Regions from separate parts of the Bradyrhizobium betae genome, predicted to be linked through region 1. Evidence: riboswitches for the same ligand, from Rfam matches in the RefSeq annotation. Region 1 holds a riboswitch; the other holds the start of a gene.
The links. Region 1 has a riboswitch for cobalamin ahead of F8237_RS36035 (TonB-dependent receptor). Riboswitches for the same ligand answer to the same signal wherever they lie in the genome.
Positions count from the first base shown of each region.

Region 2: linked by a shared signal. The riboswitch ahead of F8237_RS31805 (TonB-dependent receptor) and the one ahead of F8237_RS36035 (TonB-dependent receptor) in region 1 are both predicted to bind cobalamin.

Region 1 covers NZ_CP044543.1:713,478-729,391, reverse strand. The annotation lists gene cobF (precorrin-6A synthase (deacetylating)) at 1-95, shown strand, start outside; gene cobT (nicotinate-nucleotide--dimethylbenzimidazole phosphoribosyltransferase) at 111-1,163, shown strand; gene F8237_RS03765 (histidine phosphatase family protein) at 1,170-1,742, opposite strand; cobalamin riboswitch at 1,815-2,016, shown strand; gene F8237_RS36035 (TonB-dependent receptor) at 2,133-4,493, shown strand; gene F8237_RS03750 (PepSY domain-containing protein) at 4,506-5,927, shown strand; partial or broken gene F8237_RS03745 (MFS transporter) at 5,980-6,750, opposite strand; gene F8237_RS03740 (hydroxyisourate hydrolase) at 6,780-7,115, shown strand; partial or broken gene F8237_RS03735 (ABC transporter permease) at 7,116-7,637, opposite strand; partial or broken gene F8237_RS03730 (oligopeptide/dipeptide ABC transporter ATP-binding protein) at 7,704-8,120, shown strand; gene F8237_RS03725 (ABC transporter substrate-binding protein) at 8,145-9,353, opposite strand; gene F8237_RS03720 (class I adenylate-forming enzyme family protein) at 9,388-11,130, opposite strand; gene F8237_RS03715 (YciI family protein) at 11,547-11,834, opposite strand; gene F8237_RS03710 (sugar ABC transporter substrate-binding protein) at 11,911-12,885, opposite strand; gene F8237_RS03705 (ABC transporter permease) at 12,928-13,905, opposite strand; gene F8237_RS03700 (ABC transporter permease) at 13,902-14,852, opposite strand; gene F8237_RS03695 (sugar ABC transporter ATP-binding protein) at 14,845-15,914, opposite strand, start outside.
Region 2 covers NZ_CP044543.1:6,599,493-6,615,406, forward strand. The annotation lists gene F8237_RS31770 (threonine synthase) at 1-471, shown strand, start outside; gene F8237_RS31775 (tripartite tricarboxylate transporter substrate binding protein BugD) at 671-1,642, shown strand; gene F8237_RS31780 (lytic transglycosylase domain-containing protein) at 1,755-3,923, opposite strand; gene F8237_RS31785 (adenylate/guanylate cyclase domain-containing protein) at 4,246-5,982, shown strand; gene F8237_RS31790 (hypothetical protein) at 6,112-6,318, shown strand; gene F8237_RS31795 (hypothetical protein) at 6,535-6,747, shown strand; gene F8237_RS31800 (hypothetical protein) at 6,857-7,102, shown strand; cobalamin riboswitch at 7,241-7,455, shown strand; gene F8237_RS31805 (TonB-dependent receptor) at 7,570-9,810, shown strand; gene F8237_RS31810 (hypothetical protein) at 9,873-10,454, shown strand; gene F8237_RS31815 (IS110 family RNA-guided transposase) at 10,734-11,759, opposite strand; gene F8237_RS31820 (hypothetical protein) at 11,929-12,141, opposite strand; gene F8237_RS31825 (hypothetical protein) at 12,141-12,581, opposite strand; gene F8237_RS31830 (MerR family transcriptional regulator) at 12,667-13,050, shown strand; gene ilvD (dihydroxy-acid dehydratase) at 13,540-15,264, shown strand; gene F8237_RS31840 (tetratricopeptide repeat protein) at 15,251-15,914, shown strand, end outside.

The sequences.
Region 1 (15,914 bases):
CTGAGATCGGCCCGCGCATCTTGGCCGCACGCCAGGAGGCGCGCGAGCGGCATGGCTGGATCATGGATAGTTACATTCTCAAGCGCAGGCCGTAAGGCGAGCGAGGCAGCATGCTTCCCGAATGGGTCACTCGAAAATGCCCCGATGTCTCCGCGATCCATCGCGAGGCGGCGATCGCGCGGCAGGCGCAGCTGACCAAGCCGACCGGCGCGCTCGGCCGGCTGGAACAGCTCGCGATCGAGCTTGCGGGTCTGCAGGCGACCGAGCAGCCGCGCGCGGCGCGGGTGCCGATCATCGTCTTCGCCGGTGATCACGGCATCGTCGCGCAAGGCGTGTCGGCCTATCCGCAAGCCGTCACCATCGCGATGATGGCGAATTTTGCCTCCGGCGGCGCCGCGATCTCCGTGCTGGCGCGCGAGCTCGGCTCGAGCCTCGAGGTGGTCGATGCCGGGACGCTGGCGCAGGGGGAGATGACCGGGGTCGTCGCCGACAAGCCGCGCCATGGCACCCGCGATTTCAGCGTCGAAGCCGCGCTCACTGCCACCGAACTGGCGTTTGCCTTCGAAGCCGGCCAACGCGCAGTCGTGCGCGCGGAGGCGGGTCAGCCCGATCTCCTGATCTTCGGCGAGATGGGCATCGGCAACACCACGACATCGGCGGCGATGGCTGCGAGCCTTCTCGGCGTGAGCGCTGAGGAGATCGCGGGCAGCGGTACCGGCATCGATGCCGCTGGCCGCGCGCACAAGGCGCGCGTGATCGACGCTGCGATCGCGCGCCATGGCGTTGCCGGGGCCTCGCCCAAAAAAATTCTGTGCGCGGTCGGCGGACTCGAGATCGCGGCGATCTGCGGCGCGATCATTGCGGCAGCGCAACGCCGCATCCCCGTCTTGATCGACGGATTCATCGTCTCGGTCGCGGCGCTTGCAGCAGTGCGGCTCAATCCGTCGTGCCAGCCATTCCTGTTGCCGTCGCACCAATCGGCGGAGCAGGGGCACCGGCTGGTGCTGCGCGCGCTCGACGTGCAGCCGCTGATCAGCCTCGATCTCAGGCTCGGCGAGGGATCGGGCGCCGCCATCGCGCTGCCGCTGGTGCGGTCGGCCTGCGCGCTCCACAACGGCATGGCGACGTTCGCGCAGGCCAACGTGCCGGATCGTCCCGCCTGAACCGCCTCAGGGCATGCGCTGATTGACCGAGACGACGCGCCAGCCGGTCGCGAGCCGGTCGATCCGGGTCAGTGATAGCGGATCGATCACGAAGCGCAACGCCGCTTCCGGTGTCAGATCCAGCGCGATGCAGAGCGCCGCGCGGATGGTGCCGGAATGCACGACAAGCGTCGCTGGGCCGGAGGCGATCAGCGACAGTCCCAGCCGCACGCGCCCGACCTGATCCTCGAAGCTTTCGCCGCCCGGCGGTCTCTGGTGGGCGGGATCGCTCCAGAATTCCGTGTAGGCCTCACCACCGGTCGCGGCGAGTTCGTCGTGCTTGCGGCCGGTCCAGTCGCCGAAGTTCTGCTCGCTGAATTCGGTCATCAATGACGGTTCGAGCCGAAGGGCCCGCGCGGTCTCGACCGTGCGCCGCGACGGGCTGGCATAGCTCGCAGCATCGCGCGGCAGGCGTTGCCGCAGCGCCTCCAGTTGCGCGAGATCGCCGAGATCCGCCGGCGCATCGGACGCGTGGATCGTCCCTGCGACGCCGGCGACGGGCGCATGTCGTATCAGCCAGAGGAAGGTCTCGCCTTCCATGCTCGTCTCCCGGGAAGTTGGTCGCTGTGGCAATATCGCCGCACGCTGCACATTGACTCTGTCTTGCTCCTAATCCTAGATGGCCGCGACGGTTTCCCCGAGAGGGGATGAAAAGGGAATGCGGTGCGGAGACGTCGTCTCCAATGCCGTGGCTGCCCCCGCAACTGTAAGCGGCGAATCTTGCGTCACGAGCCACTGGGTATCTCGGTCCCGGGAAGGCGACGCAAGGTGACGACCCGCGAGCCAGGAGACCTGCCGTCAGCCGTGGTCACACGCGAAGATGTCGGTCGGGGAGTACAGACATTCGGCTTCATCGGACGGCTAAGAGCCGGAAGATGGGACCTTAATTCGCTGTGACGTGCCACTGACGTCACACCGAGGTCCAAAACCGTGTTTTCCATTCGTATTGTACGACCGCGCCGCGTCCTGCTCGCGTCCGCCGCTCTCACCTCGCTTGCGGCCGTCGATCTGTCGGGCGCGATGGCGCAGCAGGTCCGCGATCCCCTGCCGCCGATCGAAGTGTCCCCGGTCGAGTCCCGCAAGCAGGCGAGGCCAGCCGGCCGGGAAGGCCAGAGCCCGCGCCGCGCGGCGGCGCGCCGGTCCGCGACTGCAGCGGCCGCGCCCAAACCCGTCGCGCCGGTTGCGGCGGCGCAGACCCAAGCGCAAACACCGCTCAACAGCAACGTTGTCGCCGAAAGCGCATCGCGCCTCGGCCTGACGGTGCGCGAAACGCCTGCGACCGTCGAGGTGATTTCGGCTGAGACCATGCGCGAGCAGGGCTATCGCACCGTGTCCGAGGTTGCTCAAGGCGCGGTCGGCGTCACCTCCGGCGACAATCCGGCCGAGCCCGCGGCCTTCTCGATGCGAGGGTTCACCAACAGCCAGATCAACACGCTCTACAACGGCATCAAGATCGGCCCGCAGAACATGACCTCGCGGATCACCGACACCGCCAATCTGGAGGCCGTGGAAGTCCTGAAGGGCCCGGCCTCGTTGATCTCGGGCGAGGGCGCCGCCGGCGGCGCGATCAACTTCGTCACCAAGCAGCCGCACACCGGGCCAATCCGGAACGAGGCGGATTTTTCCTGGGATTCGCTGAACTCGTTTCGTGCGCATTACGGCTCGGGCGGCAGCACCAATGTGCAGGGGCTCGACTACCGCTTCGACATCAGCCGCTCCTCGCTCAACGGCTTTGCCGACGATACCAACACCAGGACGCTGGATGTGTCGGGTCAGCTCAACTACCGCATCTCCGACAGCCTCAAGATCTGGGGCGCGATCGAGTATCGCGAGGACCGCTCGAAGGCCTATTGGGGGGCGCCGCTGGTGCCGGTTGCTTTCAGCGGTTCGCACGCGACGACGGGGATCGTGTCCGGTAACTATTCCAATAGGACTGATCTCGGCGCCGTCACGATCGACGACCGCACCTTCAACACCAACTACAACGTTCTCGACAATCGCAACGTGGCGCAGGAGGTGTGGCTGCGCGGCGGCTTCGAGTTGAAGCTGGCGCCGGACCTGACCCTGAAGAGCCAGGCCTATGGTTATGGCGCCGAGCGCACCTGGTTCAACAACGAGATCGAGGCGTTCGATTCCACCAACAACCAGGTCTATCGCGAGCGCTTCTATGTCGCGCACAGCCAGCGCCTTGTCGGCAACATCACCGACCTGACCTGGGATGCGAACATCGCGGGTTTCGACAATCGTCTCGTCACGACGTTGTCGTCAAGCTATCTGGATTTTGTCAGGCCTGGCGCGGCGAACTTCCCTTGGGACTACGTTCCGCTGGTCGGTCCTCCCCGCGGCTATTACGGCTTGCTTACGACCAAGCTGCAGACCGCGCGTATCGACAACGAGGCGCTGTCGTTCGAGGACCGGCTCAAGCTGACGCGGACTTTCGCGCTGATCGGCGGCCTGCGCGTCGAGCATATCGGGCTCGACCGCAACTCGACCGACCAGTTCGGTTTGCAGAACGCCGGCTTCCCGTTCACGAAGGACTGGGCGCCGGTGACGGGCCGCATCGGCTACACCTGGGAGGCCGTGCCCGGCCTGACTTTCTTCAGCCAGTACGCGACCGGCGCCGACGTTGCCGCAAACACCAGCTTTCTGCTGTTGCCGACCCAGCCGCTGGACCTGACGACCTCGCGAACCTACGAGACCGGGGTCAAGCACCTGTTCTGGGACAACCGCGCGGAGTGGTCCTTCTCGGCCTACGACATCCTGCGCAAGAACGTCTATGCCGCGGCCGGCGGCATGGCGCTCAACATCGCAGGGAAGCAGGAGTCGAAGGGTGTCGAGCTCGCCGCCTCGGTGCGTCCGATCGAGCCGCTGCGGCTGTGGGGCAACGTCGCCTATGTCGATGCGCGCTACGCCGACTACAATTTTGTTGGCGGCTCGTTCTCAGGCAACACGCCGCCGAACGTGCCGCGCATCGTTGCCAACGCCGGCGCGTCATGGCGCTTCTTCACGCCCTGGCCGGTGGAGCTCGGCATCACCGGCCGTCATGTCGGTGACCGCTACAACACCGACGCCAACGTTGTCACGATGAAGGCCTACACCGTCGCCGACGTCCACGCCTTCGTCGACATCCCGAAGACGGTGTTCAACGCGGTCGATCAGGCCCGCCTGACCTTCCGCGTGCGCAACATCGCCGACAAGCGCTACGCGATCTGGGGCGATCCGTTCTATCCCGACCAGATCCTGCTCGGCGCGCCGCGCACCTATGAGCTGTCGGCCGCGTTCAAATGGTAGGACGCTGACCACATGATGGGCGCGATCGTCCTGCTGCACCGCTGGCTCGGCATCGCGTTCTGCCTGCTGTTCGCGATGTGGTTCGCGACCGGAATCGTGATGCACTTCGTTCCGTTTCCGTCGCTGACGGAAGCGGAACGATTTGCCGGACTGGCACCGGTGGGTGGCGCGCAGGTGACCATGTCGGCCCATGACGCCGTGGTCGCCAGCGGGATCGCGGATGCCAGGCGGGTTCGCCTGATCCGGCGGAGCGATGGACCGGTCTATATCGTTTCGGGACCGTCGCGTGTTCACGCGGTTCGTGCCCTGGATGGAGCCGAGGCGTCGGTGATGTCGTCCGATGTCGCACTCGCCATCGCGCGGGAGGACGCTCGACGCCGCGGACTCGATGTCATCGGCGCCGCGATCCTCGCGCGCGCGGATTACGATCAATGGAGCGTGCCGAATGGCTTTGATCGCCACCGGCCCCTGTTCCGCGTCGCCCTCGGCGATGCCGCCGGCACGGAGGTCTATGTTTCATCGCTGACCGGCGAGGTCGTCCTGGATACGACGCGGAGCGAGCGCGGCTGGAATTGGGCCGGCAGTGTGCTGCACTGGATCTATCCGACGGTGCTGCGAAGCAATTGGGCGCTGTGGGACAGGGTGGTCTGGACGCTATCGCTGCTGGCCTTGATTGCGGCAGTGCTGGGCGCGGCGCTCGGGCTCGCGCGGCTCAGGCTTCGCGGTCGGCGATTGTTCTCGCCCTATCGCGGTTGGCACGCCCTGCATCACGTCATCGGCCTCGTCGCGACGGCTTTCGTGCTGACCTGGATATTCAGCGGCTGGCTCTCGATGGATCACGGCCGGCTGTTCTCGCGCGGGGAGTTGACCCCGGCCGAGGCGGGCGTGATCGAAGTCTCTCCGGATTGGACGACGGCCGCGTCGCTTGATCGGACGCCGATATCGTCAGCGGCCGGCGAGCTCGAATGGTTTGCCTTCAACGGCAAACTCCATCGACGCGAGCGGGTTGGTCTCGACAAGCAGGTTCTGATCGGTCCCGACGACGGAGAGCCCGACTCCCTCGGCGCGCTGGAAGTCGGAAGCTTGATGTCGCGCGTCGCGGACGGCTGCGGCGCACCCTCCAGTCTTGCCGGTGATGATGCCTATCCCGCGCAGTCCATCGTTGCGGGTGCACCGGTCTATCGTTCTCGTTGCGGCGACCTCTGGTTCGATATCGACGGGGCCGACGGCCGCGTGCTGCAGAGGCTCGATGCGTCGCGGCGGGCCTATCGCTGGTTCTGCAGCGCGCTGCACACGCTCGATGTTCCGGTCCTGCTCGCGCATCCGCGTTTGCGCGATGTCCTGATCGTCGGGCTCTGTGCGCTCGGGCTGGTGTTCTCCATCACCGGCATCGTCATCGGCTGGCGGCGGTTGCGGTCAACTCTTGCGGCCTGATCTACGCCCTGCCATAGCCCCAGCCGAGCCGGCCAACGAGGCCGCCGGCCTACGCGCAGGCGAGCGCCATGCCGGCCTCGATATGGCCAAGGCCGAGCTCGCGCGTGCCGAGCATGACAAAGACGGTGTTGAGCGACACCTGCATCGCGCTGAACGGCATCGAGGCCAGCGCCAGCATCGCGATGCGCCGGTCGGCGGTGACCAGTGCCAGCCGCGCGCGGAGATCGAGTTGCGGAAGCGGGACGGACTTGCCGGCATAGGCCGGCCGCAGGTGCTCGAACAGCCCGATCGCGACGAGCGCGCAGGCGCCGACGGCCGCGTAGCACCAGGCAGGTCCCAGCCAGATGGCGATCGCTGGCAGAACCAGCGAGCCGCAGACAGCGCCGATCTGGTTGCCGGTCTGGCGCACCGAGAACACGAAGGCGCGCCGCTCCGCGGTTACGAGCCGCGACAGCAGCGCCGCGCTCGCCGGCGTCTCGGGTCCGAAGGCAAGGCCAAGGCAGAGGCCGGCAGCGAGCAGGGCCGCGGTCGATCCAAGTGAGGCCAGCGCCATGCTGATGACGATGGCCGCCGCGCACAGGCTTGCGATCCGCATCGAGCCCATCCGCGCGATGAAGCCGCCGCCCCAGAACGAGGCGGGGATGCCGACGGCGAACACCGCACAGGAGAACATCGAGAGCTGCCAGACCTCGATATGGGCGCGCGGCGCGACCACGCCCGGGGCAAACAGGGCGAGCGCCACCAGGGCCTGGAGCCAGGTCATCGCGCCGAGCGCCGGCAGCAACGGCGGCGCTGGCCGAGCGGCGGTGTTTGCGTCTACCATGGCGCGGCACTCTCAGGAGGAACGGCACAATGGCAGGCGGCATTTCCATTCACGCGGTCGACGTGGCCAGCAGTCGGCCGGCGCAGGGTCTGCGCATCGAAATCTGGCGGATCGATCCGGACTCCTCGCGTATCGCCGACGGTCGGCTCGGCGCCAACGGCGTGCTCGATCATCCCGTCGCGCAGGGCGCCGGTGTGACGGCGGGCGAGTATGAGGTGCTGTTTCATCTCGGCGAGTTCTTTGCGGACAGCGACGGCTTTCTCACGGTGACGCCGTTCCGCTTCCGCATCAAGCATGTCGACGAGCATTTTCATCTGCCGCTGAAATTCACGCGCTGGGGCTATTCGCTGTTCCGCGGTGCCTGATCAGTTGGTCAGCCGCCGCGACAGGCCGGTGACGCGCTCCATCACCGCGACCATCGCAACGGTGGCGATGATCAGCACGCTCGATAGCGCGGCAATGGTGACGTCGAGCTTGCCCTCGAGGTCCTGCCACATCCGGATCGGCAGCATATCGGTCGCGGCATCGCGCAGGAACAGCGAGACCGGCACGTTGTCGAACGACGACATGAAGGCGATGAAGGCGCCGGCGATGATGCCCGGCCGGATCAGCGGCAGCACGATGCGCCGGAACGTGTAGAGCCGGCTCGCGCCCAGCACCGCGGAACTCTCCAGCAGGGTCGGTTCGAGCTGGGCGAGCGCTGCGACCGTGTTGCGCACGACATAGGGTACGCAAACGACCGTGTGGCCGATCACCAGCGTCAGTAACGATACCTGCATCCCGACCAGCGAGAACAGCATCAGCGCAGCCAGACCAAAAGCCAGCGCCGGCAGCACCAGAGGCGACATGAAGAGGGAATCGAGCAGCCGCGCCGACAGCGTCGGCGAGCCGGCGCAGTCGCCGCGTCGCAGATGGCCGCGGCACGGCGGGCGCCCTCCGCATCGACGGTCACGAATGCCGCCATCGTCAATCTGTTGCAGGATCTCCAGCGCGAGTTCGGCTTGGCGCTGCTGTTCATCAGCCATGACTTCGCGATCGTCGAGCACATGACCCACCGCGTCGCGGTGATGTATCTCGGCAAGATCGTCGAGGTGGCGCCGCGCTTCGAGATCTTTGCCGCGCCCAAGCACCCCTACACCAAGGCGCTGCTCTCGGCGGTGCCGCTACCGGAGCCCGGCGCTCAGCGCAATCCGATCATCCTCAAGGGGGACGTGCCGAGCCCGATCAACCCGCCGAGCGGGTGTCGCTTCCACACCCGATGCCCCTACGTGTTCGATCGCTGCCGGACTGAGGAGCCGACGCTGCGCGCGGCCGCACCCGAGCAGTGGGTGGCCTGCCACCTCGAAGACGGTGTGCCGGCGACGGCCTGATAGCCGTCGCCGTTTGGTGCATCGCTACTCGACCGTCACGGCCGTGACCTGGATCCAGTCGTTACCGTCGAATTTCTGCACGACCAGCCGCTTGAACGGGACGTAATTGTCCGGCGTCGTGCTGTAGGTGGTGCCGGGCAGCAGCGAGGGTGCCGGAACGTTGTTCAGATGGGTGGCCTGGTACAGCAGGTTTTCCCGTGTGAGGTTGTCTCCGCAGGCCTCGATGATCTTCCCCATGATGTAGGCGAACGAATAGACGGCGAAACCGATCTCGTTCTTGGGGTCTTCGTTGGGGAGATACTTCTTCATGAACGCCTGATAGGCGACGACGTCGGGGTCTTCGGCCCATTTGGGGCTGGACACCTGCTTGTAAGGGGTAGCCGCGATGATGCCGGTGACGGAGTCGAAGCCGGCGGCCTCCAGGAACTGCCGGCCGACCGACGGGCTCACCACCAATTGCAACGGCTTCCAGTCGAGCTCGAAGGCCTTCTTCATCGATTGCGACGCGGCCTTGCCGAGCGAGACGTTGAAGAACACGTCGGCGCCGGATGATTTGAGCTGCGCGACCGGGGAATCCATCGTGGGATCGGTCAGCTCGTAGGTGACCTCCTTGACGATCATGGTGGAGGCCTTGTCGCCGAGGCCCTTCTTGAACCCGGAGACGTAGTCGCGGCCGAAATCGTCGTTCTGCATGAGGATCGCGACCTTCGCGTCCGGCTTCACGGAGAGCAGGTACTTTGCGAGGATCTCGCCCTCGGTGCCGTAGAGATGGAACGCGGGCGTCGACCATTTGAACGCCTTTGGCTGGTTCCACTTGTTCGCGCCGGTCGAGACCAGCAGCTGCGGTACGCCCTTGTTGTTGAGGTATTTCTGCACGGAGGATTGCGCCGCGGTCCCGGACGATCCGAACAGCGCGAGCACGCCGTCGCTCTCGACCAGCTTGCGGGTCTGTTCGACGGTCTTGGGCGGCGAAAAGGCGTCGTCGAGCGAGAGCAGATTGATCTTGCGGCCGTTGATGCCGCCCTTCTCCTCGTTGAGCATTCTGAAATAGGCGACCTCGGTGCGGCCCTGGATGCCGTGGATCGACAGCGGGCCGCTATAAGGCATGGTCTGGCCGAGCTTGACCTCGGTATCCGAGGCGCCTTCGTCGTATTTCTTCTCGGCTGCCGTTGCGCCTGTCACGAAGAAGAGCCCGGCCGATAAGACCGCCATGGCCGACAGATGTTTCTTCATTTCATCCTCCCGATTATGTTTTGTTTTCTTACCCTCATCCGGGTGCACTTGCCTTCGCTGCGAGTTCTTCGCGGAGCTGTCGCTTGACGATCTTGCCGCTCGCGGTGCGTGGCAGCTCCTCGAAGCGGATGTCGACGTGGACCGGCAGCTTGAAAATCGCGAGCCTTGGGCGCAGGTGCTCGATCACCTGTTCTGGCGTGAGGCGCGATCCGGCCTTTGCGCGCACGACGGCCCCGACGAGTTCACCGAGCACGCGATCGGGGATGCCGACGATGGCGGCTTCGAAGATATCGGGATGAGCGAGCAGGGCGTCCTCGATTTCGACGCAGTAGATGTTCTCGCCGCCGCGGATCAGCATGTCCTTGGCGCGATCGAGCAGGTAGACAAAGCCGTCTGCGTCCATCCGGACGATGTCGCCGGTCCGGTACCAGCCGTCGCGAAAGGCGGCCGCAGTCGCCTGCGGATTGTTCCAGTAGCCCTTCACGACGTTGCCGCCGTAGATCTCGAGCTCGCCGATCGTGCCTGTTGGCAGCGTGTTTCCAGCATCGTCGATGACGCGCAGGTCGCAGCCGGGAACGGCCGGCCCGACCGAGTCCGGCCGCGCCAGATAATCCTCGGCCCCGTTCGACGTCGAGACCGAGGACGTTTCGGTGGCGCCATAGCCCGTGCCCCCGAACTTGCCCGGGAACAGCGCAGCGACCTTCCGGGTCAGTTCCGGCGACGCGGCGGCGCCGCCGTAGGAAAGCCCTTCCAGGCTTGAAACGTCCCGGCGCCGGAAGTCCGGCGTTTCCAGCAATTGCCACGTCATGGACGGCACGCCGGACATGCCGTTGACACGCTCGCGCTCGATCAGTTCGAGGGCCGCTTCCGCATTCCACTTGTACATGAGCACGATCTTCGCGCCGTTCGCCAATGCCGGGATCATGATCGAGTGGCACCCGGTGACATGAAAGAACGGCACCGGGAGCAGGACCGCCTTCTGCGCGTCCGGCGGCGCGGGCAGGGGATCGCCGCGCCGGATCGCCGCGCGGGCCCCCGAGAACGTGATGTTCACGAGGTTGCACATGATGTTGCGATGCGTTCCCAGCGCTCCCTTGGAGCGGCCGGTGGTGCCTGACGTGTACAGGATGGTTGCGTCGTCGTCCGGCTGGATGTCCCGGTCGGGCGGCGGCCGGTCCGGCAAGGCGGGGTAATTCGATCGTGGGCCGATCAGATCCTCTAGCGCGGTCGCGTCGCCCAGGGTCTCCGGCGTAGCGCGCACCGCGATGAGCGCGGCGCCGTGATCGCCAGGAGCGAGCGATTTGAGACGCGCCAGACGCTCGCCGTCGACGATGGCGACGCATGCGCCGGAATCGCGCAGGCCATAGGCCAGATCATCGCCGGTTCCCCAGGCATTGAGCGGCACCGCTACCGCGCCGATGATGGTCGCCGCCCAGAACGCCAGCGGCCACTCCGGAAAATTCCGCATCGCAATGGCGACGCGGTCACCCTTCTTCACGCCGTAATCGTCCGCCAGTCGCCACGCCAGTGCTGACGCTGCGCGATAGTGCTCGTGAAAAGTGAGGCGCTCGTTCTCGAAGACGATGAAGGTGCGGTCGCCCCACGCCTTGCTGGCCTCGAAGATTGCGCGAAGATCGCGATGGGCTTTCTTGTAGATCCGGACAGGACGCCCCGCGATCTGGATCGTCTCCATCTCGAACGGCGCGCCGGGGCCCGTGAGGATGCAGGTGGCTTCGTCGAGCGAGACCGCCGGCCAATCGCGACGCTCGCTTGTCATGGGAACCTGCAACGCGAGGCCACGATTAACGGCATGCGCTTCCCTCCGCTGAACACGGCTTGTCAAGCACCGCGCATTGTTGGCGCGACGCAATCCTCGCCGCGCATCAAAAGCTTGGGTGATATGGAAGAGTCTGACTTGCGTTGACCGGCTGGTGAGCTGTCACCAACGCGGAAGGGGTGATATGCAAACAGCCGCTAGTGAATGCATATACGCGCCGACGCGGTCAGCGACGCTGACGTTTGTAGGGGCCTGGGTCTGGATGAGAGCGCCGGAGCCGCAATCTGGCGATGGTGCCAATATGCCCCTGTTTTGCCCGACGTGTCAAAGTCCGCGCGCAGCGAAAATTCGCAAGTCAAAACAACCTCGTTCTACTGTGCATGGGGTTGTTTTCGCGTCCTGGCTTGAGCCGGCCCTCAACCCTGGCGGCGCAGGAAGCCCGTGATCGTGACTTTTTCCCAGATGCCCGCTGCCGCAAAGGGATCGGCGCGATTGAAGGCTTCGACTTCGCTGCGGCCGGGCGCTTCGATCAGGAACAGGCTCCCGATCATGGTCGCGCCATCGTCGGAGACCAGCGGTCCCGACATCACGATCTTGACGCCGAAGCGCGAGGTGTCGCTCAGGAAGGCCTTGTGCGCGTCGTAGTTGGCGAGCCGGGTCGGCAGCGCGCCGGCGCGGTCGAGGGCGTGAATGGCGAACAGCATGGTGGTCTCCGTTGATGTCTTCGTTTTCTTGGGACGGCCGCCGAGGCGGCCATCCGTGCTCGAGTGATGAGGTGGCTTATTTGCCGCCGAGCTTGCCGGCGTCCTCGAAGGTCGGGCAGGTCCGCTGCTCCAGCGGCACGTCGAACGGCTGGTAGTTGTCCTTGGTGATGACGGTCGGCTTCAGCACGATCTCGCTGATGACAGGCTGGCCGCGCAAGGAGCGGATCGCCATCATGGTGCCGAGGCAGCCCTGCGCGAATCCGTTGTAGTCGCCGCTGGCAAGCAGCTTGCCGGATTTGATCGCGTCGATCGCCTCCTTGGTGCCGTTGATGCCGATCACCTGCGCCTTGCGGTTGGCGCCGTCGAGCGCCTCGATCGCGCCGACCGCCATGGCGTCGTTGGCAGCGAGCACGCCGTCGATCTGCGAGTTCGACTGCATCAAATTCTCCATCACCTGGAGCGCCTGCAGCCGCTGGTAGTTGCCGGGCTGCGAGGCCAGCAGCTTGGCACCGGCGTTTTCCTTCAGCGCGTCGTTGAAACCGCGGACGCGGTCGACATTGGTCAGCGAGCCCTTGACGCCCTCGATGATGACGATGTTGCCCTTGCCACCCAGCGTCTTGAGCAGGAAGCGCGCGGTCTCCAGCCCGAGGCTGTAATCGTCGGCGCCGACGAAGGAGAGGAATTTGCCGCCGGCAGAGCGGTCGGTGATGTTGACGACGGGGATCTTGGCTTCGTTGATCTTCTCGACGCCCGGCACCATCGCCTTGTAGTCGACCGGCGTGAAGACGATCGCGCTCGGCTTCTTTACCACCACGTCCTCGATCTGGCTGAGCTGCTCGGGGATCGAGTCCGGCTTGGTTGGGATGTATTGCAGCGTCTTGGCGTTCAGCACCTTCGCCATGTTGTCGGCGCCGACCCGCACCGTCTGGAAGAACGGGTTGGTCTGGTTCTTGGTGAAGACGGCGATGGTCTCGCCGTCAGCGCGGGCTTGCGTCGTGAACGCGGCCGCCATCAGCAGCGGCAGCGCCAGATAACCCAGTTTATGTTTCATGTTGCCTCCATCCCTCGTTTTGCTTGTTGGTCGTCCAGGAACTCATTGCGCGCGGTGGCGGGTCTTCATGTCGAGCCAGACTGCGAGAATGACGATGATGCCTGTCACCAGCGGCTGCCAGTTGGCGCTGACTGACAGGAGATTCATGCCGTTCAGTACCAGCGTCAGGATCAGCGCGCCGATGAAGGTGCCGAACACGGTGCCGACGCCGCCGAACAGCGAGGTGCCGCCGATCAGCACGGCCGCGATCGCGGGCAGCGTCAGGCTTTCGCCGATGTCGGCCTCCGCGGAATTGAGCCGCGACAGGAAGATGATCGAGGCGAGCCCTGCCATGGTTCCGGAGACGGAATAGACCAGCAGCAAGCGCCGCGCGACCGGAATGCCGGAGAGCCGGGCCGCAACCGGATTGGCACCGATCGCATAGATCTCCTGTCCCCAGATCGTTCGCTGGGCAAACAGCGTTCCGATCCCGAGGAACACCAGCAGCAGGTAGACCGGGATCGGCAGGCCGAACAGATAGCCGCTGCCGATCTGGCGGAACCCGGCGGGGAAGCCGTGGAGCGTCTCGCCCGCCATGTACCAGTAGGTGAGGCCGTTCAGCACCCAGAGCATGCCATAGGTGGCGATGAAGGAGGGGATGCGCAGAGCAGTGACCATCACCCCGTTGAGCAGCCCGACGATGCCGCCGCAGGCAAGCCCGGCGAGGATGCCGAGCGCCGGCGAGCCGGTCTTGTGGATCACCGTGCCGGCGATGCAGGCGGACAGTGCGACGTTGGCGCCGACCGAGAGATCGAGGCCAGCGGTCAGCACCACCAGCGTCAGGCCGGAGGCGATGAAGAAGGTCAGGCTCGCCTGGCGCAGCACGTTGAGGATGTTGCCGAGGCTCAGGAAGGAATCGCTGAGCACGGCGAGCACCGCGCAGATCAAGAGCGCCGCGAGCAGGCGGTAGAACACCTGGATCGCATCCTGCGACAGGAAAGAGCGGGGCGGCATCATCGCCTCTTTGGTGATGTCGGTCATGCGCGGCTCCGGAGGCCGTCGAGGAACAGTGCGACGATGACGAGGACGCCGACGCTCGCGACTTGCACCGAGGACGGCAGCGAGATCAGGTTCAGCCCGTTGCGCAACACCCCGACCGAGAGGACGCCGAGCAGGGTGCCGAGCAGCCAGCCATTGCCGCGCTCGAACGAGGTGCCGCCGACGGCGACGGCCGCGATGGCGTCGAATTCGAGGCCGAGGCCGGCCGTGGGATGACCGGAATTCATCCGCGCGGTCATCAGCAGGCCGGCGATGCCGGCCATGGCGCCGCCGATCGCATAGACCGCGATCAGCAGCTTGTTCGGCGAGAGGCCGGCATAGCGCAGCGCCTCGCGGTTGCCGCCGAGCGCGAAGATGTAGGTGCCGAAGCGGGTGTGATAGAGTAGGCCGTGAAATGCCGCGTAGGTCACCAGTGCCATCACGATCGGCATGGGAACGCCGAGCAGCGTGGCCGAATAGATGTCGCGCACGCTATGGGGGATGCCGACCACGCTCTGGCCGTCGCTGACGATCAGTGACAGGCCCTGCGCCATGCCGAGCGTGCCGAGCGTCGCCACGAAGGGTGGAATGCCGACGATGGCGACCAGCCAGCCGTTGGCGAAGCCGAAGGCCGTGCCGACCAGCAGGCCGGCGCCGAGGCCCAGCAGCATCGACTTGGTTGCCAGCGACACGATGGCGACGCAGAGCGAAGTCAGCGTCAGCACCGCGCCCATCGACAGGTCCAGCCCTTCGGTCATGATGATCAGCGTCATCGGCAGCGCCAGCATGGTCAGGATGGTCGACTGCACCAGCACGTTGGAGAGATTGGCAACCGACAGGAAGCCGGGTGCGATTGCGCCAAACAGCGCGATCAGGAGCACGAGCACGATGGCAACGCCGGGAATACGCTGCAGCGGGTTGGGTTGCGAGACGATCGCGGCCTCACGCATGATGCATCCCCAGTCGCACGATGTTCTCCTCGGTCAGTTCGTTGCGCGTCAGGTGCCCGGCGATGCGGCCCTCGCGCATCACGTAGGCGCGATCGCAGACATGGCAGATTTCGATCTGCTCGGACGAGATCATCAGGGCCGCGGCGCCCTCGGCGACGAGACGATCGATCAGGGCAAAAATCTCGGACTTGGCACCGATGTCGATGCCCCGGGTCGGCTCGTCGAAAATGAAGAGCTTCGAGCCCGCCGCCAGCCACTTGCCGATCACGACCTTCTGCTGGTTGCCGCCCGAGAGCAGGCCGACGGTCTGGCGCGCGCTGGGCGTCGCGATCCTGAGTTGCCGGATCAGGCCGTCTGCGGTGCGTTGCGCAGCGCGCTGGTCGAACAGCCCGCTCGGGAACAGCTTTCGCAGCGCCGAGACCACCAGATTGTCGCTCACCGACCGCAGCAGGGCGAGGCCCTCGCTCTTGCGGCTTTCCGGGATCAGCGCGATGCCGCGGCGGGCGGCCAGATCAGGCTCGCCGGACATGGTCTTGCCGTCGAAGATGATCTCGCCCGCGCTGGTGGGATCGGCGCCGAAGATGGCGCGCGCGACCTCGCTGCGGCCGGAGCCGACCAGGCCGCACAGGCCGACGATCTCGCCCCGCCGCACCTCGATATTGATGTCGGAGATACCGGTCGGTGAACTCAAGCCCTTGACCTCGAGCAGCAGCTCGCCGGGCTTGTCGGCAAAATTGCGCGGATAGGTCATGTCGACGTTGCGGCCGACCATCATCCGGACGAGCTGGTCCGGGGTGACGTCGGCAGGTTTGACGCCGTCGATGCGGCGGCCATCGCGCAGCACCGTGATGCGGTCGCCGAGCGCGAACACCTCGGCCATGCGGTGCGAGATGTAGACGATGGAAACGCCGTCGGCCTTCAGCCGCGCGATTAGGGCGAACAGCAGCTCGGTCTCGCGGTCCGACAGCGCCGCGGTCGGCTCGTCCATGACGAGGATGCGGGCGTCCTGGCTGATCGCCTTGGCGATCTCGACCATCTGCTGCTGCGCGACGCCGAGCTTGT
Region 2 (15,914 bases), 1.3 Mb from region 1:
AAGGCTTTCGACGAGCTGGAGAAGATCGGCTTCATCGGCAGCAAGCGTCCGCGCATGGTTGCGGTGCAGGCCTCCGGTTGCGCGCCGATGGTGCGCGCCTATGAGGCCGGCACCGAGCATGCGACGCGCTGGGAAGACGCTCACACCATCGCGTCGGGCATCCGCGTGCCGCAGGCGATCGGCGACTTTCTGATTTTGCGCGCGGTGCGGCAGAGCAAGGGCTTTGCGATAGCGGTCGACGACGACAAGATCTCGGCCGCGCTGAACGAGGTGGCGCGCGAGGAGGGGCTGCTGCTGTGCCCCGAGGGCGCCGCGACCTACGCCGCCTACAAGGACAGCCTCGCCGACGGCCGCGTCAGCAAGACCGATCGCGTGATGCTGTTCAACTGTGCCATCGGCCTGAAATATCCGCTGCCGCCGGTCACCCGTACCCTCGATCGCCACAAGCCGATCGACTACGCGCAGTTCTGACTTGCTTCCCCCTCGCCCCGTTCTTACGGGGGCGCGACGAGCTTCGCTCGCGCTGGGAGGGTGGGGTGAGGGGCCTCTCTCCACGAATGAGATATTCGTGAGACCTGTACCCCTCACCCGAATTGCTTCGCAATTCGACCTCTCCCCGCAAGCGGGGCGAGGTAAAGAAAAACAAAAATGACATCGCTGGGAGAAAACAATGAAGAAGGCCGCCTGGGCTGCGCTGATCGGCATTGTCGTGTTCACCGGCGCCGCGCGCGCCGACGACTATCCCTCACATCCCATCACCGTCATCGTGCCGTTCGCGGCCGGTGGTCCGTCCGATGCGATGGCGCGCGTGCTGGCCGAGCGGATGCGGACGTCGCTCGGCCAGCCGCTGGTGATCGAAAACGTTACCGGCGCGGGCGGCTCCATCGGCGTCGGCCGCGCCGTGCAGTCGGCGCCGGACGGCTACACTGTCTCGTTCGGCCATCTCGGCACCCACGTTGCCAACGGCGCCGTCTACAAGCTCAAATACGATCTCGTCGCCGATCTCGAACCGGTGGTGCTGCTGCCCAGCAACCCCATGATCGTCGTCAGCAAGACCGCAGTGCCCGCGACCTCGCTGAAAGAGTTGATCGAATGGCTGAAGTCGCGGCCGTCGCCGCCGACCGCGGGCACGGCCGGCGCAGGCTCCGGCAGCCACATCGCCGGCGTCTATTTCGAGAGCGTGTCCGGCATCAAGCTGCAATACGTGCCGTACCGTGGCACTGCGCCCGCGCTGAACGATCTCATCGCAGGCCAGATCGACGTCATCGTCGACCAGACCTCGAACTCCATCACCCAGGTCCGCGCCGGCACCATCCGCGCCTACGCCATCACCGACGACAAGCGCCTCGCCTCGGCGCCCGAGATTCCGACCGCGGGGGAGGCGGGGCTCAAGGGCTTCAACATGACGCTGTGGTCTGGCCTGTGGGTGCCGAAGGGCACGCCGAAGGAGATCGTCACCAGGCTCAACGCCGCAGCCGTGGAGGCGCTGAACGATCCCGCCGTGAGGAAGCAGCTCGAAAGCCAGGGCCTCGAGATGACGCCGCAGGATCAACTCACGCCCGAAGCGCTCGGTGCGCGCCAGAAGGCCGAGATCGCCAAATGGTGGCCGATCATCAAGGCGGCGAACATCAAGGTGGAGTGAGCGGGGACGTCGCTGCGTAGGGTGGATTAGCGAAGCGTAATCCACCACCTTCTTTGCTGCACGAGAAGAGGTGGATTACGCCTTGGGCTAGTCCACCCTACGAATCCGGTGTTTATTCTACGGGCGCCGCCACCGCAGCGGCATCCTTCGTCACCACGCGCTGGTCGCTCTTGCCGGCGACCGCGCCGCTGCCCTCGAACCGCGCGCGGTAGACCAGCACGTTCTCGATCACGCGCTGGACGTAGTTGCGCGTCTCCGACAGTGGAATCCGCTCGACCCAGTCGACCGGATCGATTTTGGGATCACGTGGGTCGCCTCGCGCCTGCACCCATTCGCGGACACGTCCGCGGCCGGCATTGTAGCCGGCGAAGGTCATGATCTGGTTGCCGCGATATTCCGACAGCAGCGCGCTGAGCTCGGCCGCGCCCATCTGCGTGTTGTAGACGGGATCGGAGACCATCTTGTCCCAGTCATAGGTCAGGCCGAAGCGCTTCGCGGTGTCGCGGCCCGCTTCCGGCGTCACCTGCATCAGGCCGACGGCGTTGGCGGGCGACTTGTCGCGCTGGTCGAACGAGCTCTCGGTGCGCGCTACCGAATAGATCACGCTGGTCTCGATCGCGGGCGCGACCTGCTTGTGCTCGGGGATGCCGATGGTCGGGAAGGCGTAGTGGTCGAGCGCGAGCCCGCGCGCCAGCGCCGACTTGCCGACCTCCAGCATCACGCGCGCATCGTTGCGACGGCTGGCGAGTTCGCCGAGCGCCTCCAGCGCCGCAACGTCGGTGCTCTCCCTGGCGAAGTCCTCGGCGTAGGTGAACACCATGTCGCGCTCGCCGATGCCGTAGAGCATCTCGGCGGCGCGCACGCGCTCGTCCGAGGGCGGGGTGTCGGCTGCGGCCAGCACGGGCGAGGGCGGACGAAGCTCGATGCGGTCGAGGCCGAGCTTCGCGCGGGCCAGCTGGCCGTAATAGGCGGTCGGATAGCGCGCCGCGGCCTGATAGCTCTGGCGCGCGTCTGCCGCTGCATTCATCGCCTCGGCGGCGCGGCCGCGCCAGTAATGCGCACGCGACAGCGCGAGCGGATTGGTGGAGCCTTCGTCGATGGCGGCGAAGTGAGCCAGCGCCGTCCTGGGATCGTCGAGATAGCGCAGCGCGATCCAGCCGCACATGAAATGATGGTCGACCCGGTAGACTTCCATGGCCGGGACGGCCGCCGTGCGAACCACGTCGTAGGCGGTTTTCGACTTGCCCTGGTCGAGCAACTTGCGCGCGAGCAGGCGCCGCTCGCGCCACCAGGCGTCGGTGTCCTGCGCCGCCATCGTGTCGGGCGCGGCGGCCAAAATCACCTCGGCTGCGTCGTCGATGCGGTCGTTCTGGAGATGCCATTGCGCGCGGCAGAGAACATAGCCGAGATCGCGGCGCGCTTCGGTCGAGACGTCCTCGAGATAGTCCTTGGCTTTGCTGGCCTTGCCGGTGACAGCGGCGCAGGCCTTCACGATCGCAAGCGCATCCTCGCCGAGGCGCTTGGCGGCGCGCCGCGCACCGGCATAGTCCTTGGCGCCAAGGCGCTTGTCCATGCGGGCGCGATGGTCGTCTGCAGTCAGCAGATCGCGGAACGCTTCGTAAGAATCCTCCTCGCTGCGTTCCGACAACTCGTCGGTGCGCCAGGCCTCGCGGACGAGACGCGCGGCTCTGTCGCTGTCGCCTTCAGCGAGTAGCACGCGGGCGAGCGCGAACTTGCCCTTGGCGCTGGTCGGCCGGTCCATGGTGAATTTGTGCACGATGGCCGCATCGCTCTTCTCCTGCCACAGCCGCGCCTCGGCGCGGCGGCGGAGCAGGGCGCGGCTCGGCCAGTCCGGATTGGCGGCGAGGAAGGCGGCGTAGCGCTTGAAATTCGCGGTGCTCTCGGAATGGCGCAGCATGAACCAGTCGGCCAGCTTCTGCCCGGCGGGATCGGCAATGCGCTCGCGCGCCGCGCTCGCCTCATCGGTCTTGCCCTTGCGCGCTAGATCGATCGCGTCCTTCAGCGCGGCGAGATCGCCGGTGAGCGGCGGCGCCGCCGGCTTGTCCGAGGCCTCGTCGTCGCTCTTCGACTTGCGTTTGGCTTCGGCGTGCTTGCCGTGGCGCGACTTCGCCGCAGCGTGACGCTGCTTGCCTGCTTTCGCCTCATGCGTCTTCTTCGACGCGGACGATTTGTGACTGCTCTTAGCCGCCAGCTCGGCGGGAAGGAGGGCCATCGCGGCCACGGCAACGACACACGCGAGCGAGCGTAGGCACTGGTTCATTGCGTGGTCCCCCTGCGAAACCAGTACAAACCAAAGTCCGCGACGACATGCGGCTCGAGAATCAAAGACGACAACCAGACGATGTCGCGACATCGTTTCGCATTTCTCACGCTCCCGCAACAATGCGGCAAAATACAGATGGGAACTCTGGAACTTCCGAAATCGGAAAAGACAGCGATTTTAACCTTTGTTAACGAATGGGGCTCGCGCGACGGTTGCGCACGGCCCACGGCGCCGTGAACGGACAGATTGCGCGTGTTCCCGCGGCGAAATCCGGTGTAATGAGTTCCCTGAACCTCCTTTCAGCGTTTGCCCAGCCCCCATGCCGCTTTTCAACCAGTCGATCCGGCGCAAAATCGTCGGCATCGCCCTCGGATTGATCGTCCTGATGCTCGTCACCTCGATCCTGTCGATGGTGATGTCGAGCCAGGTCGGCGTCCTCCTCGGCGAGCTGACCGATCGCTACATCCCGGCCTATAGCCATCTGGCGCGGGCCAATATCCGCTCTCTGGAGCGGGCGCTGTCGCTACGGCGGATGGTCATGACCCGGATGGAGTCGCCGTCGGACGAGGACGCCTATGCGGCGCGGCTTCGCGACTTCAATGCCTTGGACCGCAAGTTCGAGGAGGAGGCCGAAACGGCGCGTAAGCTCATCAACGCCATCATTGAGGATCCCAGAACCTATTCCGACAATGCCGCGCTGGCCCGGCTCGACGTCCGCATCGAGAACGCCGTCACCGAGCTGCGCCGCGATCTTGACGAGGGCAATGCGAGACTTCTCAAGCAGGTGGAGGCCAAGGAGAGGACCGAGGCCCGGGTCACGCTGGAACAGCTTGACACGATGCGCGATGCGTTCAACCGGAAGGTCGATGCGATCCGCGCCGATATGCTGACGCAGGTCTTCTTCTCGACCTCGCAGGTGATCAGCCGGCAATATCAGGCGATCATCGTGTCGGGAGCCGTGACCCTGCTCGCAGCAATTGTCGGATTTGCCTTCGCGCTGCTCGTCTCCAGCGGCATCACGCGGCCCGTGCGCCTCTTGCTCGCCGGCACCCGCGAGGTCGAGGCGGGCCGCTTCGACAAGACCATCACGGTCTCGACCCAGGACGAGATCGGCGAGCTCGCCGCCGCCTTCAACCGTATGACCGAGCAGTTGCGGCACAACGAGCGCATCCGCGAGACCTTCGGCCGCTACGTCGATCCCAAGGTAGTGCAGGGTCTGATAGACCGGCCCGAAGTCGCCATTGATGGCCAGCGCCGGGTGATGACCATCATGTTCTCCGACATGAGCGGCTTCACCTCGATGAGCGAGGGCATGACCCCGCGCGGCCTCGTCAAGGTGATGAACCACTACTTCACGGTGATGTCTGCTCCGATCAGGATGCACCGCGGCGTGATCGACAAATATATCGGCGACGCCATCATGGCCTATTGGGGCCCGCCCTTCATCGAGGAGGACGAGCCGGCGCTGCTCGCCTGTTTCGCCGCCATCGACATGGCCGACCAGGTGCCCGCGCTGCAGAAGCAATTGCCCGACCTGCTCGGCATCCGCGCCATGCCGGCGCCGTGCGACTTGCGGATCGGCATTGCCACCGGCGAGGTCCTGACCGGCAGCATCGGCTCCGAGCTGATGATGAGCTTTACCGTGATGGGCGACGCCGTGAACCTCGCCTCGCGCCTGGAAGCCGTCAACAAGACCTACGGCACCCGCATCCTGATCGCGCAGGCGACGGCGGCTGCGATCGGATCGAACCTCGAATTGCGCGAGATCGACCATGTCGTGGTCGCCGGCCAGAGTGTGCCGCAGCCGATCTTCGAGGTGATGGGCAGGGCAGGCGATCTCAGCACGGCGCAAGCGAGCCTGCGCGCGCGCTATGCCGAAGGCCTCGCTGCCTATCGCGCCCGCCGCTTCGACGAGGCCCGCGTCGCCTTCAACGCCGCGCTCGAAGCCGTCCCCGGCGACGGTCCCTCACGCACGCTGCTCGCCCGCATCGCGCAGTTCGAGGCCAGCCCGCCGGACGAAGGGTGGGACGGTGCCTGGCGGCTGGAGCAGAAGTAAGCGGCCGCGGCGGTGTCTCCACGCCGCCTGCGCCGACGAAAATTGATTCTACTCCATAACGATGTTCGCCGTGACCTATTTCCCGGGCTTAGGTTTGCTGTCCTTGAGGCGTTTGATGGGGATACGCCGATGACAGATCTTGAGGACAGGCTGGAACGGTTCGAGACGCTCACCGCCGAATGCGAGTTGATCACCCAGCTCGCCACCGACAGCACCAAGCGCGAGTTCTATCTGAAGCTGGCGGAGCAGTGTCGCCAATTGGCGGTCGATCTGCGGCAGGAGATTGCCACCAAGGCCGACGCGACCAAGACTGCTGCGACCAAGGCTGCGGCTTGAGGTCGATCCTGACATAAGCGCCGGACATGCAAAGCGCGGCATGAAGCGTGGAACCATTGCGGTGCCGCGCAGTCGAAATCCGTTTTTAACGTTTGTCACGCATCCTTGACGCGTGGAGATGTTTGCCGGGTTGCTCCGCTGCGGGAATGCCGGGGGCTCGTTGCAATGCAGCGCGACTCGCGGATGTCGTTTGATCGTGCCTCACAGGGCCCTCCCATGCGTCTGCTTGCGGTGATCGTGCTCGCGCTGATGACAGCAGCCTGCAACCAGGAGCAGGACATCACCGGCTCGACCCCGGTCTGCGCGTTGCGGACCTACAGCCCGTACAATCCCCGCGACATCAGTCAGTGCGTTGCGGCCTGCAAGGCGTGCGACCACGGCAACACCGTGACCTGCTCGACGTCCTGCACGCTCAAGGGCGCGCGCTGAGCGGCGCCCGTTCCCCCGTGACTGGACTGACGGTGCCCCGGCACCGGAACGATTGCGTCGGATCATCATTAGAACAGGCAGGCAGGTCACGGAGTCCAATGGAATGGGGATGCTTGATCCCGGTCGGTTTCTGGTGTCGTGCTCGCATTGCGAGGCCTGGCCGATGGCCGCCAATGTGAAACGCGCGAGCTGGTCGGCGTCCCCGCACGAAGTCCGCTTCATGTGCCCGCGCTGCCGCCGCGAGGAGACCGCCATCATTTCCGCGTCCGGTCAACTGATGCCGATCAAGCGCGCTGACATCCCGACGCACGACGTGGCCGCGGCCCAGGCCCAGCGGTCAAGAGGGCGAGCGTAGCTTGCCCGTATGCCGGCGAGCGGGCGGTGGTGCGGACGCGCTTCGGAATGGAACCTGCCTGATTGCGCCAGCTCAATCTTCGGTGCGGGGCTTCGGCGCTCATGCAACCGGCCGATTGACTCCCTGCTTGCCCGGCTCGTAGATTGCTCGGTGACGGTTCTCCTCACGGAGATCAAAAGGGAACGTGGTGCGCGAATGTCCCAACTCCGGGATTTTTCTCAATGCCATGGCTGCCCCCGCAACTGTAAGCGGTGAATCTCTCGTCATATGCCACTGGGAATCTCGGTCCCGGGAAGGCGACGCAGAGGTAACGACCCGCGAGCCAGGAGACCTGCCGTCAGCCGTGGTCACACGCGAAGATGTCGGTCGGGGAGTACAGACATTGGTTTCACCGGAGCAGTCCATCGCTCCGACCTGAAACCTCGTTCGCTGTGACGTGCCACTGACGTCACACCGAGGTTACAATTGTGTCCCGTATTGTCTCTGCCGCCAGGCGCCTCAGCGCCGGCCTGTTCGCGACCACGTCCCTTTATTCGCTTGATCCATCGATCGCCCGCGCGCAGCAAGCCGTCGCCGAGCAGCTGCCGCCGATCGAAGTGACGAGGCCCGACGATCCGAACCGCACGCGCGCCCGGGCCACTGGCGACGGCGATACGACGAGCCGGCGCGCGCCCGCGAATGTCGCCCGGAGCGGAGCGCCGGCGGCCGGCTCCTCCGGCGCCGCCAGTGAAGCCGTCGCCGGCAACGGCGGCATTGTCGGGGCCGCCACGACCGTGATCACGGCCGCGGACATCGCACATGCGCCGTCGCAGACGCTCGCCGAGATCATCGCGGTGCAAGTCCCGGGCGCTCAGATCACGACGCTCTATGGCGGGCCGGTCGCCGCGAAGACCGGCGTCGATTTGCGCGGCTTCGGCGCCTTCGCCACCGCCAACACGCTGGTGCTGGTCAACGGCCGGCGGCTGAACGACATCGACATGGCGCAGGTGGACCTCTCCACCATCCCGCTCAATTCGATCGAGCGCATCGAGGTCACGCGCGGCAATTCCGGCGCGGTGCTCTACGGCGACAATGCGGTCGGCGGCGTGATCAACATCGTCACCAGGAACGGCGTCGGCGCACCGCCCGTGGCCGCGCGCATCGAGGCCGGCTTCGGCTCGTTCAACACCAGGCTTGCCAACGTCTCGACGTCGCTCAATTCCGGGCCGTGGTCGACCTCGTTCTACGGCAATGCCGTCAGTACCGACGGCTACCGCGACAACAATCGCTATGTTCAGAAGAACGGTGTCGGCAATCTCAACTACACGACATCGGGCCTGACCGCTTTCCTGACCGTGACAGGCGACGATCAGGAACTGCGGTTGCCGGGCGGCCGCACCGTCGATCCCTCCATCGGCCTCGACGAACTCGCAACCGCCCGAAGGGGGACCAGCACGCCCTTCAACTACGCCAACCAGCAAGGCTTCAGCGCCACCGCGGGCTTCACCAAGACCCTGGTCAACGGCGTCGATCTCATCGTCGATGGCGGCGTGCGCGACAAGAAGCAGCAGAGCGCGTTCTTTGCGAGCCCGATTCCGGTGCCCGCGTTGTTCACGTCGACCTATGTGGGCGCGGATCTGACGACCTGGTCGATCACGCCGCGGCTCAGCGTGAAGAGCCTGCTGCTGGGACTGCCGTCGCAACTGTTGACCGGCATCGACTATTACGATGCGAGCTTTCGGCAGAACCGCGGTGCCGGGCAGGGGCTCGCGCCCTGGCACACTTACGACCTCAGGCAGCAGACGGTTGCGGGCTATTTTCAGCACACACTGGGCGTCGCGCCGGCCACTGACGTCTCCTACGGCGCGCGGGTGCAGACCATCAGCCTTTCGGCACGCGACAAGTTCGATCCGGCAGCCCCGTTCAACGCCGATATCGGCGCGCTTCCGCTCAGCAGCAACGAGACCCAATACGCGCTGCATCTCGGGGCCGAGCATCGCCTCAATGACACGGTCTCGTTGTTCGGCCGTGCCGCGCGCGCCTTCCGCACGCCCGACGTCGACGAGCGCGTGTCTTCAGGTCCGTCGTTCGACCCCTTCACCTTTGCAGCGATCCCGCAGACGTTCCAGCTCAAGACCCAGACCTCGCAGGACGCCGAGGGCGGGCTGCGCATCAAGGCGGGCGGGCTGCAATTGCAGAGCAGCCTCTATCTGATGGATCTCAGCAACGAGATCCATTTCAACCCGATCCTGTTCTACAACACCAATCTCGATCCGACCCGCCGTTACGGTTCGGAGACCAGTCTGTCCTACCGCGTCAACGATACGCTGCTGCTGCGTTCCGGCATGGCCGTGACGCGGGCCGTCTTCCGCGAAGGCGTCTGGACCGGCAACGACGTGCCGCTGGTGTCGCGCTACACCGCCAGCGCGGGTGTCACCTGGAACATCTGGCAGAACTATGTGGTGCTCGATGCCACCGCCCGATTCTGGAGCGAGCGGCGGATGGACAACGACCAGGCGGGAACCCAGAAGCCGATCCCTGCCAACGGCACGATCGACCTCAAGCTCAGCGGCCGGGTCGAGCGCTATTTCTGGTCGCTGAGCGTCAACAATGTGCTGAACGCGCTCTACTACGACTATGCGATCGCAAGCACCTTCACTGACGGCCGCTTCAGCGCCTATCCGCTGCCCGGCCGCACCTGGCTGCTCAAGGCCGGCGCCACGTTCTGACCTCGGGTGGGGCTGTCATACGCCCTCAAATGGACTAGAATTCAAACAGAAGGAGATTATCCATGGCTCTCGACATCCTGCCGTCTCATGGCGACCGTCTGCGGCTCCATCCGGTCGCGCCGCGGCTTGCGCCGATGTTCGGCTTCGTGCTGCTGACATTGTCATGCGCGCTCGCAAGTTTTGCGTTCGCTTGTGCCACGCCGTTCGCGGCTTTCGCCGTCGTCGCCGCGGCGATGCTCCCGCTGCGTCCGGCGCTGCTCGTCGTCACCGGCGCCTGGCTCGTGAACCAGAGCATCGGCTTTGGTGTGCTGCACTATCCCATCGATGGCAGCACCATCACCTGGGGCCTTGTCATCGGAGCCGCTGCGCTTCTCGCGACCATTGCTGCGTCGGGCATCCTGCGCATGCTGCCGCAGGGCCGCACGCCGCTGATGCTGGCGATCACGCTCGTCGCCGCCTATGCGGTCTACGAGCTCGCACTGTTTGCCGTGACGCCGTTGCTCGGCGGCGGGGGCGCCTTCACCGCCGCCATCGTGACGCGCATTGGCCTGACCAGCGCTGCCTGGCTCGCCGGCCTCGTCGCTACCTGCGAGATCGTCCGCCTGGTCGATCCGTTCGGGCGCAAGGGCGCGATGTCGACCTGAGTAGCGCTCCATCCGGGCTTCTGTAACGGGCCCTGGTTAGTCAATCCCTTTTTGCGTCGTCCACTCGCCGGGAACCTGCTTCTGTACGGGATCGGCGCGGTGGCCGTCGCCTGATGGGGTTCTAGAGAGGAGCAGGTCGGCCAATCTACGGAAGCGTGATCGCATCGACGGATGCGTCGACAACCCGGATGACGGCCTGGCCTGATCCATCGTCCCGGCGAAGGGACTTCGCTTCGGGGAGGCTGGTGTGATGCCCGCCCGAATCTGTGTGCTCTTGCTTTAAGCCATGGCAGTCGTCCTGAACGGTGCGTTGTCCTTGAGCATGCGCAGCATGATCACGGCGAGCTTGCGTGCTAACGCTACCTTGGCCTTGTTCATGCCGGCGCGCTTGGCGATCCGCATGGCCCAGCTCTTGAGCGGCGCGCAGCCCTTGATCGGCTTGGTCAGGATGATGTGGGCGGCTTCATAGAGCGCCTCGCGCACGGAGGCGTCGCCATTTTTACTGATGCGGCCGCAGTAGTCGGTCTCGCCTGACTGGTACTTCTTCGGCGTCAAGCCGAACAACGGTCCCGCGCGCTTCGCCGAGTTGAAGCGCGAGGGGTCATCGATGGCGCTGGCAAAGGTCAGCGAGATGATCGGTCCCACGGCCGGTGTCGACATCAGCAGCTTGGCTTTGGCATCCAAAAGCGACATCGCCCGCACCCGCTTCTCAAAGCCGTTGAACTCGCGCAGTAGCACTGCATGAACCGCCAGCGTCGCAGTAGCGATCGTCTCGAGGGCCGGATGGCCGGCCACCAGCTCACGGATGCGTGCCGCAAAACTGCGCTTCGTCGTTTTGCCAACCTTCAATCCGAAGCCGCGCAGGATCCCGCGCAGGCTGTTCTCGATGTCCTGAAGCTTGGCCTGGATCAGCTTGCGCGCCGTCAGCATCGCACGGGTCTCCTGGGCACTCATCGACTTGCAATGCACCGGCCGGAACCAGCCGAGCCGCATCAATTGCGCGATGTTGCGGGCGTCGTTACGGTCCGACTTCACCGGCATCGCCTTGAAGGCATCGCTCACGTGCCGCGTTTCCAGGAGCTCGACCGCGAGGCCCTCGTGCTTCATGGCTGTATAAAGCCACTGAGACAGCGGTCCGGCCTCCAGCCCGATCCTGGCGAGTTCGAACCCGAGCGAGCGGAACCAGCCAATCAGCGCCACAGGCTCGCTGGCAACCTTGACCTCCCGAACGATCTTTCCGCTCGCGTCGACAATGCACACGCTGGAGCATTCCAATGACACGTCGATTCCGGCATAGTAGTCCATGGTCGTTCCTCCTTGATGCTTGGAGCGAAGCTTAGGCCTCGACTCCGCTACACCATCAATGTGAGGGACGACCGCAAACCTTCCAGTCAAGCCGGGCGACGCGCGCAATCAAAATAGCGCCGTAGCTAGCGCGGCTTGACTGGAAGGCCTCCGGGGCCCGTTACCCCATCTACCGAACCTTGCTCCACCGCCGCAAGGCGACCGCTGTCCAGACCGTCTCGACAAGCCCGAACGGCCAGGCGCCCTGGAGAAAGCCGTAGATCCCGCTCAGCGCGCACGCCGCCGCGAAGGCCAGCACATAGTGCGGCCCGCGCGGCTCGAGCGCGTAAAACAGCAGCATGGCGCTGACCGACAGCAGCCCGAAGATGGTCAGGGCGTCCATCAGTTCGCGGACGGCTTCGGTTTCTTGACGACCCCGAGGGCGTGGAAGACGACTGGCTCCAGCACCGGCCACAGCGCCGCCGTCGCCGTCAGCACGGTCGCGGCGCACATCGCCGCCAGCACCGACGATCGAATTTTCAGGCCCGTCGTCCGCGATCGCCACACGATCCAGCCCCAGGCGCAGAGCACCACGGCGAGCGACAGCTTCGTCATCAGCCCGTGCGCGTGGTCGAGCACCGCGATCAGGCTTCCTGCGCTGGCGAGCACGACGGCAGGCAATGTGAAGGGCAGCACACAGCACGCCGTGCAGGCCGCGGCGACAACTGCGGTCGCGACAGCGGTGCCAGCGGCCTTGCCTCCGCTTGGTTCGGTCTTCGCCGCGCAGCCGCATCCTGGCGATGTCTCGGACGGAATGTTGCAGGACGGTCCAATAACGCTCATGTGATTCTCCTCATGCTTGTGCGTCGTGGACCGGATCGCTACGCCCTCAAGCCACTTGAGGTTCAAGCGAAAAGTGAGAGCTTCCATGCGAATTGGCGTCCTCGCCAGCACGGCCGGCGTTTCGGTCCCCACCATCCGCTATTACGAAAGCATCGGTCTTCTTGCGCCGCCGGCGCGCCAAGGCGGCCAGCGCATCTATGGCGTTGACGATCTGAAAGCGCTCAGCTTGATCCGCCACTGCCGTGAGCTCGACTTCTCGATCGACGAGACGCGCGACATCCTCGCATCGGTTCAGAAGCGATTGCCCTGTAGTGAGACCAAGACCTTCGCGGAGACGCATCTCGGATCGATCCGGCGAAAGATCGCAGAACTGCGCGCGCTGGAAGCGACGGTGGCGTCGCTGGTGAGTGGCTGCGAGACGACGTGCTGCAATGGCGCGGCGCCCGATTGCGTGATCCTGCGGCCGTAGGATGGGTAGAGCCCTTGCGAGACCCATCATCCTCCGCGAGGCGAGCGCGTGATGGGTTTCGCTTCGCTCTACCCATCCTACGAGTGCTGCGCTCGCAATGACGAGGAGGAGAGAGCGCGCGTTACACGCCGACTCACCTGGCCGCGCTCAATCCCCGAACCAAACGCGGGTGCGCCGTGCCCGCCACAAAACCGGAGATTGTGACTCCTCATTTTCGCGAGGTATCGAAGTAAGCCAGTCCGTGTCCTCCGGGCCACGATTGTGCCGTCCATGCAACAGTTCCGGGCGATTTAACCGTTATCGCAGTCCGTTCGTATCAACGCCGCTTTTTGGCCACACCCGAACATGAATAAAATCGCTCTAATGTTTAGGGCTGCGGTGCGCCCATGGCAGGCGAAGGGAAATCCCAAGGTCGATCCAAAAGGTCGATTCAAATCTTGGGTCTGATTTTCCCGGTCTGACAAGGGTTAGCCAAGGAAACTGGTCGCGATGGACGCGAAGACCAACATCAAGCAGAGGCTGCCGAGCCGTCACGTGACGGAAGGCCCTACGCGCGCGCCCCATCGGTCCTACTTCTACGCCATGGGTCTGACCACCGAGCAGATCCACCAGCCCTTCGTCGGTGTTGCCTCGTGCTGGAACGAGGCCGCTCCCTGCAACATCTCCCTGATGCGCCAGGCGCAGGCGGTGAAGAAGGGCGTGGCGTCCGCCGGCGGCACGCCACGTGAATTCTGCACCATCACCGTCACCGACGGCATCGCCATGGGCCATGACGGCATGCGCTCCTCGCTGCCGTCGCGCGAATGCATCGCCGATTCCGTCGAGCTGACCGTGCGCGGTCATGCCTATGACGCGCTGGTGGGCCTTGCCGGCTGTGACAAGTCGCTGCCGGGCATGATGATGGCGATGGTCCGCCTCAACGTGCCTTCGATCTTCATCTATGGCGGCTCGATCCTGCCCGGCAATTTCCGCGGGCAGCAGGTCACCGTGCAGGACATGTTCGAGGCGGTCGGCAAGCACTCGGTCGGCGCGATGTCGGACGAGGACCTCGACGAGATCGAGCGCGTGGCCTGCCCGTCGGCGGGCGCCTGCGGCGCGCAGTTCACCGCCAACACCATGGCGACCGTCTCTGAAGCCATTGGCCTGGCGCTGCCTTACTCGGCCGGCGCGCCGGCCCCTTATGAAATCCGCGACGCCTTCTGCATGACCGCGGGCGAGAAGGTGATGGACCTGATCGCCCAGAATATCCGGCCGCGCGACATCGTGACCCTCAAGGCGCTGGAGAATGCGGCCGCCGTTGTCGCCGCCTCTGGTGGCTCGACCAATGCTGCACTGCACCTGCCGGCGATCGCGCATGAGTGCGGCATCAAGTTCGACCTGTTCGACGTCGCCGAAATCTTCAAAAAGACACCTTATGTCGCGGATTTGAAGCCGGGCGGCCGTTATGTCGCCAAAGACATGTTTGAAGTAGGTGGCATACCGCTTCTGATGAAGACGCTGCTCGACAACGGGTTTCTCCACGGCGACTGCATTACGGTCACCGGTCGAACGATCGCCGAAAACCTCAAAAGCGTGAAATGGAATCCGCACCAGGATGTGGTGCACCCGGCGGACAAGCCCATCACCGTGACTGGCGGTGTGGTCGGTCTGAAGGGCAATCTGGCGCCAGAAGGTGCGATCGTGAAAGTCGCGGGAATGTCCAACCTCAAATTTACCGGTCCGGCCAGGTGCTTCGACCGCGAGGAGGATGCTTTCGAGGCGGTCCAGAAGCGCACCTACAAGGAAGGCGAAGTCATCGTGATCCGCTACGAGGGGCCCAAGGGCGGCCCCGGCATGCGGGAAATGCTCCAGACCACCGCGGCTCTGACCGGCCAGGGCATGGGCGGCAAGATCGCGCTCATCACCGACGGCCGCTTCTCCGGCGCCACCCGCGGCTTCTGCATCGGCCATGTCGGGCCGGAAGCGGCCATCGGCGGCCCGATCGGGCTGCTGGAGGACGGCGATATCATCGAGATCGACGCAATTGCCGGAATTCTTAACGTAAAATTGAGCGATGCCGAGCTCGCCCAGCGCAAGACCAAATGGAGCGCTCGCGCGACTAACCACACGACGGGCGCGCTCTGGAAATATGCTCAGCAGGTTGGACCAGCGGTCGGTGGGGCAGTGACCCATCCGGGCGGCGCGCACGAGAAGCAGTGTTATGCGGACATCTAGGCGTGCCATTGTTGCGTTTGTGTTGGGGGCCAGTGCGCTGGCCGCGCCGGCGTTTGCCTTCGACGGCTCGCCGGCCAACAACAAGGACGCCACCATCCCGGTCGTGACCACCTTGCCGGGCACTGCGGGGACGGTCCGCAGCAAGGTTCCGGCGGCGACCCAGGAGACCTCGCTCAGCGCGCTGCAATATGCCGCCGAGGGTGGCCATCCGATCGCGCAGTGGAGGCTCGGCCGCATGTACGCCAACGGCGACGGCGTGGCCCAGGACGACGTGCGCGCCTTCGAATATTTCAGCCGGATCGCCAATGCGCATGCCGAGGACAGCCCGTCGGCGCCGCAGGCGCAGATCGTGGCCAATGCCTTCGTCGCGCTCGGCCGCTACTATCTCAGCGGCATCCCGAACTCGAAGATCAAGCCGGACCAGGACCGGGCGCGGGAGATGTTCTCCTACGCGGCCTCCTATTTCGGCAACGCGGACGCCCAATACGATCTCGCCCGGCTGTACCTGAATACGCCGGACGCCTCGCGCGAGGATTTCCGCTATGGCGCGCGCTGGCTCGGCCTCGCCGCCCAGAAGGGCCAGCATGAGGCCCAGGCGCTGCTCGGCCAGATGCTGTTCAACGGCGACCGCCTGCCGCGGCAGGCCGCGC